DNA from 2 places in the Clostridium lapidicellarium genome. Region 2 is predicted to be linked to the other one. Evidence: a T-box and tRNA genes for the amino acid it is inferred to sense, from the RefSeq annotation. Region 2 holds a T-box; the other holds one or more tRNA genes.
The links. A T-box is a leader RNA that pairs with one kind of tRNA and senses whether it is charged. The one in region 2 lies ahead of proS (proline--tRNA ligase), so its partner is inferred to be a tRNA-Pro.
Positions count from the first base shown of each region.

Region 1: it encodes a tRNA-Pro, which carries the amino acid that the T-box ahead of proS (proline--tRNA ligase) is inferred to sense. The anticodon was not compared.

Region 1 is NZ_JBGFFE010000006.1:35,905-39,326, reverse strand. Features, by position in the region: gene AB8S09_RS06025 ([Fe-Fe] hydrogenase large subunit C-terminal domain-containing protein) at 1-1,269, opposite strand, end outside; tRNA gene AB8S09_RS06020 (tRNA-Pro) at 1,398-1,473, opposite strand; gene AB8S09_RS06015 (hypothetical protein) at 1,534-1,866, opposite strand; gene murC (UDP-N-acetylmuramate--L-alanine ligase) at 1,928-3,298, opposite strand.
Region 2 is NZ_JBGFFE010000007.1:109,132-112,553, reverse strand. Features, by position in the region: gene AB8S09_RS07240 (GxGYxYP domain-containing protein) at 1-168, opposite strand, end outside; gene AB8S09_RS07235 (glycerate kinase family protein) at 302-1,435, shown strand; T-box leader at 1,525-1,747, shown strand; gene proS (proline--tRNA ligase) at 1,809-3,242, shown strand.

The DNA of each region.
Region 1 (3,422 bases), on a different contig from region 2:
AATTTCGTTCATACAATTACTGTCAATGGAAACCTTTATTTTGGAATTCCCGGCAAATCTGTTTACCTGTTTTTTGCCTTCTTCTTTTGGAATTATTGCTTTAGGTCCTCCTACACATCCACCGATACACCCCATGCCTTCAATGAAATTGGCTTTTATTTCTCCATTTTGAGCTTTGGAAAGTATGGATTTGCATTCTCTTACCCCATTTGCTTTTACTGCCCTGAATAATTTATATTTTTCAGGGAAGATTCTCTTTACGGCTTCACTTACTGCAATTGATACACCACCGGTACGGGCATATAATCTTCCGCCTCTGGAAGCATATTCCGGAGAAAGTTCCTCCTTGAGTTCACTTGGATGTATATCGAGGGTATCAAATATGTCCTTTATTTCTGAGAAAGTTAATACAAAATCTATATCTTTAGTTATATCTTTTTCCCTGGCTTCAGATTTTTTGGCGATGCAGGGACCTATAAATACCACTTTACAATTTGGATTTAATTTTTTAAGCACTCTTCCCCCTGCAGCCATAGGTGAAACAGAAGGTGATACATATTTTATAAGATTATTGTAAATTTTCTTTAACATGCCTACCCACATAGGACAACAGCAGGAAGTTATCATAAAATCTTTTTCATTTTTTACGTAATTATTGAATTCTACAGCTTCTTTTAAAGTTAACATATCTGCAAAGAATGCCACTTCGATCATATCTGCAAATCCTAATTTTTTAAAAGCACTTCTAAGTTTCCCTAAAGTCACATCTTTCCCGAATTGACCTATTATAGCCGGAGCTACAATTGCTATTACCGGAGAACCACTTTTTAATAGATTGGCCAACGGCAAAAATTGAACTTTATCCATTATTCCTCCTGTAGGGCAGGCTTCTACGCAAAAACCGCAGTCAATGCATTTATCTTTGTCTATATAAGTAGTATTTTTATTGGTATCCACCAATATGGCGTCAAATGGACAGGATTTTTGGCACAGTGTTTTACCATCTTTATCTGCACATTCCATTGAACAATGTTTTACTTTGTTGACTATTTTTCCATCTGGTTTATAGGAGATTATTGATTTTTTTAAATCTTCTATGAAGTCAGGGCTATAATTTATATTTGTACCGCATAATGAAGATATGATTTTGCACAACTCCTGTTTGCTGATTTTGTTTTTTGACAAAATAAATTTTATTTTATCTTCAAAGTTTCCCTTATAATAAGATTCTATTAGGGATTTAAATAGATCTTTATATTGACTTTTCATTAATGGTACAACTCCTTGTATAATTGGTTTGTTGATAAATCAAAAAATTGTTTTTTATGTAAGTAAACCCTAGCTTAAAGGTAAGCTGGGGTTTTAACTTTGCACAATATACAAATTGCTTTTATAAATGGTCGGAGTGACAGGATTTGAACCTGCGACCTCTTGCTCCCGAAGCAAGCGCGCTACCATCTGCGCTACACCCCGTTCATATAATATATTATAGCATATATTATATGAACGTCACAGTAAAAATTTTATTTAAATTTAGAAATCGTTTGATTTCGTAGTTATATTGGAATTATCGCCTTCACCTTTTGTAGGAACTGTTGACATTAAAAATCCTACTAATACGGATACTAGGGCAGGAGATATTATATTTATATAAGCTATATAAGAAGTTCTATATAAGATGAATGCACTTAGACCTGTTATGAGCAAGGTTATAAAAAACAGGTAAATTATAAATCTGGCGAAAGATCTAAAAAATTTTTCGTATAGCTTGTGTCTTGTAGGTCCGCTGATTATTTTTACAAACAGAAAATAGGACAATAAAATTAAAAATATGTCGACGGATGCAGATATTAAAAAGTTTTTCAAATGAAACACCTCCAATAACTTTGACTATAGTATTACCTTATTGGAGGCATTTTACACTAAATTATTGCAGATACATTTCTCCTATTTTGTAAACATCACCTGCACCTATAGTTAAAAATAGGTCTCCGTCCTTTAAATCTCTTTTCAAATATTCTACTATTGAATTGAAGCTTTTAATATAACTGCATTTTACTCCTCGCTTTGAAATGTCCCTGGCTAACATGGCTGAACTTACTTTTCCAGTATCTTTTTCCCTCGCAGGGAATATGTCTGTAAGTATCAATTCATCCACATTGTCGAAAGCGGAGGTAAATTCTTTATAAAGATTGATAGTTCTTGAAAATGTGTGGGGTTGAAAAACGCAAATTATTCTTTTATGTGGATAATTTTGAGCCGTATTTAAGGTAGCTCTTATTTCGGTAGGATGGTGTGCGTAATCGTCTACCACAGTTATTCCGTTTTTCTTACTTTTTATTTCAAATCTTCTGTGAGTACCTTTGAAACTTTCTAAGGCGGATTTAATGTTTTCAGTTGATATATTTAAAATTAAGGAGACGGCTATGCTGGCAAGTGCATTTAATATATTGTGTTTGCCCGGGACAGCTAAATGTAAAGAAAGTATAATTTTATTATCTTTATATACTTTGAAACAAGCACATCCAACTTCGTCAAAATGTATATCTTTGGCGGTAATTCTACCGCTGTTTATGCCGTAGGTTATTATATTGCAGTCTACATCGGGCATTATGTTATTTATTCTATTATCATCACTGTAACATACCAGATAGCCATTTTTGGGGATCAATTTGGCAAATTTCAAAAAAGCATTTTGTACATTTTCTATATTTTTATAATAGTCAAGGTGTTCGGCATCTATATTTAAAATTACACCTATAAACGGGAAAAATTTTAAAAAGGATCCCTTGTATTCACAAGCTTCTGTAATAAAGTACGGACTGTCTCCTGTCCTGACATTTCCGTTTATGATATCCAAATTTCCGCCTACCAATATTGTGGGATCCAAATTTGCCTTTAGTGTTATGGAAGACAGCATAGAAGTAGTGGTGGTTTTACCATGGGCTCCGGATACTGCTACGTTGTATTTATGGCCTTTCATTATATTTCCTAAGAATTCAGCTCTGGACATCAAGGGAATTTTTAAGTCTTTTGCCTTTAAGAGTTCTTCATTGTCTTTGGATATAGCAGCGGTGTATACTACCAAATCTATATCCAGTGTTATATTTTCGGCAGTTTGGCCTATATATATTTTAGCACCCATCGATTTAAGTTTATCTGTTGCAGGAGAAACTTTAACATCGGAACCGGATACCTCAAAATTTTTTTTAAGTAGAATTTCAGCTAAACCACTCATGCTTATTCCGCCTATGCCTATGAAATGTACCTTTTTATTTTTTATAAAATCAAACGACAATTTAAATCACTCCTCTATTAACTAATCTATCAATAATTATATACAAAAGTTAACTAAAAACACAATAAAATTGTACTTCCGTGTGAAATATTATCATTCTGTTATAATAAATAAGTATTGATTA
Region 2 (3,422 bases):
CATGGTATTTTCTGCAGCACTTAAATTATTCTGCTGTATTACATAAAGATATTTTGGAACTTTTGGGTTTTTTATATAGTGACTGCCTGAAAAGGCGTTTGTATTTGTACAAATTAGGCTGCTTAAAAGGATGAAAATAACTGCCGGAATTAAATTTTTTAATTTCATATAGGTTCGCCTCCCAATTCTAGTATGTAATTTTTTGCCGGATTATATTAATGGGGGGAAAGGGAAATTTGGATGGTCTATAGAATACATAATATATAATCATAATTAATGTATAATCATGGAGGTAATAAAATTGAAAGTACTTCTTGCACCAGATTCCTTTAAGGGCAGTCTGCCATCGAGAGGTGTATGTGCCGCACTCAAGAAGGGAATATTTAAAGTATCAGCTGATATAGAGGTAACCGAAGCTCCAATTGCAGATGGAGGTGAAGGAACAGTGGATGCAATTATTACATCTGCCGGAGGGCAAAAGTGTGTTGAATGTGTTGCGGGACCGCTGGGTGATAAGGTGAAAGCATATTATGGAATCCTGAGAAATGGCACGGCAGTTATCGAAATGGCTTCTGCGTCAGGGCTGTACCTTGTTCCCAAAGATAAGCGGAACCCTCTTGTAACTACATCTTTTGGCACTGGCGAGCTTATAGAAAGTGCTCTTGACAGGGGATGCAGAAAATTTATAGTTGGAATTGGAGGCAGTGCTACAAATGACGGTGGAGCAGGAATGCTTCAGGCTCTTGGAGCAAGGTTTTTTGATAGATACGGCAGGGAGATTTCCTGCGGCGGCGGAAATCTTGACAAGCTTGTAAAAATTGATTTGAGTAAAATGGACAAAAGAATTTATGAGAGTCAATTTATTGCAGCTTCAGATGTAAATAACCCTCTGTGCGGCGAAAATGGAGCTTCTGCCGTATATGGGCCTCAAAAAAATGCAACTCCCAGGATGGTTGAAATATTAGACAGGAATTTGCGTCATTATGCCGGTGTTGTAAAGGATATCTTTAACGAAGATCTTTCAGAAACAGCAGGCGCAGGTGCGGCCGGAGGCCTTGGGTTTGCACTTATTGTGTTCTTGAAAGCGAAATTAAAAAACGGGATAGATATTGTAATGGATGTTACTCACATGGAAGATAAAGTTAAAAATAGCGACCTGATAATAACAGGTGAGGGAAATACCGATTTTCAAACCTGTTTTGGCAAAGCACCCTCCGGAATTGCCAAATTAGCCAAGAAATATGATAAACCTGTTATCATATTGTCCGGAGGATTGGGAGAAGGCTATAAGAATCTGTATTCTATGGGGGCAACTTCTCTTTTTAGCATTGAAAATAAGCCCATGAGTTTAAAAAATTCTATGGAAGATACTTCTGACTTAATCGAGGATAGGATGGAGGATATTATGAGAACTATAGCGGCATTTTACCGCTGATTTTCGATTCCGCAGTATAAAAAACTATTGACATTTGATTTTTTATACTCTATTATATAAAATAAGCATGAAAAAATTAGGTAAATATGGAGAACGCAAAGATAAGGATTAGTAGATATACTGTTTTTTTGCAGAGAGGGGAATGAAAGGTGGAAATTTCCCAAAGAGGTGTGTTGAACCTGCCTTGGAGTTCTGTATTTGAAACGATAGTAGGATACAGCGGTGAAATCATCGTTATAGATGCAAGCAGAGTGAATATATTTGAATATGTTAAATAGGGTGGTACCGCCGTATGTGACCTCGGTCCCTTGTGAGGGGATTGGAGGTTTTTTTTGTATTTAAAATTATTATTTAGATTTTGGAGGTAGTTAAGTTGGATAAAAAATTGGTGGAACAGATAACATCTAGAGATGAAGATTTTGCTCAATGGTATACGGATATTGTAAGAAAAGCGGAGCTGGCAGATTATTCTAGTGTAAGAGGATGTATGATAATACGGCCGTATGGCTATGCCATTTGGGAGGGCATTAAAGAATATGTGGATAAAAGACTCAAGGAATCAGGTCATCACAATGTATATATGCCTGTACTTATTCCAGAGCATTTACTTCAGAAAGAAAAGGAACACGTAGAGGGATTTGCGCCGGAAGTAGCCTGGGTAACCGAGGGAGGGAATGAAAAGCTTTCAGAGAAACTATGTGTCAGGCCGACTTCGGAGACACTGTTTTGCGATCATTTTGCTAAAATAATTCATTCCTATAAGGATTTGCCGAAATTGTATAACCAATGGTGTTCTGTAGTGAGATGGGAAAAGACAACTAGGCCGTTTCTGAGAACAGCTGAATTTTTGTGGCAGGAAGGTCATACTATTCATGCCACTAAAGAGGAAGCTGAAAAAGAGACCAGGTATATATTGAATTTATATTCTAAACTGTGTAAAGATGTTTTGGCCATGCCGGTAATTCAAGGTAAAAAAACTGAGAGCGAAAAATTTGCAGGTGCCGTTGACACTTACACTATTGAGAGTCTGATGCACGATGGCAAGGCTCTGCAGGCGGGTACATCCCATTATCTGGGTGAAAATTTTGCCAGGGCATTCGGCATACAATATTCTGACAAGGAAGGTAAGCAAAGGTATGTACATTATACTACCTGGGCTGTGACTACCAGGTTGATCGGTGCTATAATAATGGTACACGGCGATGACGATGGCATGGTTATGCCTCCCAGGATAGCACCAATACAGGTGATTGTAGTACCTATAGCACAGCATAAGGAAGGTGTGCTTAAGAAGGCATATGAATTGAAAGACAGGTTGTCTAAGGTTGTGAGAGTTAGAATTGACGATGATCCTGATAAAACAGCAGGCTGGAAATTCAGTGAATACGAGATGAAAGGTGTTCCAATCCGCCTTGAGGTAGGACCGAGGGATATTGAGAAGAACCAGGTCGTACTGGCAAGAAGGGATACGGGAGAAAAAATAACTGTGCCCATGGACAATTTAGAAAAAAATGTGACTGATCTTTTAGACAAAATTCACAATTCCATGTTTGAAAGGGCAAAATCTTTTAGAGATAATAATACCAGAGATGCCTTGAATATGGATGAATTTAAAGATATACAGGAAAATAAATCTGGCTTTGTCAGGGCAATGTGGTGTGGAGATGCTAAATGTGAAGAAAAGATCAGGGAAATTACAGGAGCGACTTCGAGGTGCATTCCCTTTGACCAGGAACGTATTTCGGGCACCTGTGTATGTTGTGGTAAAAAGGCTAGTAAACTGGTTTATTGGGGAAGAGCATACTAAGCAAGTTTAATATGTCATAATTTATAAAGCATTTATTAAAATTCAGGTGAAGAAGCTTCACCTGAATTTTAATAATATATAATTTTTGGAAACATACATAAATGAATTGAAATATGATTTAAAATGCTGTCAAATTACGTAATATATTGGCTGACAGATTGGCTGGGAATAACTTTAAAA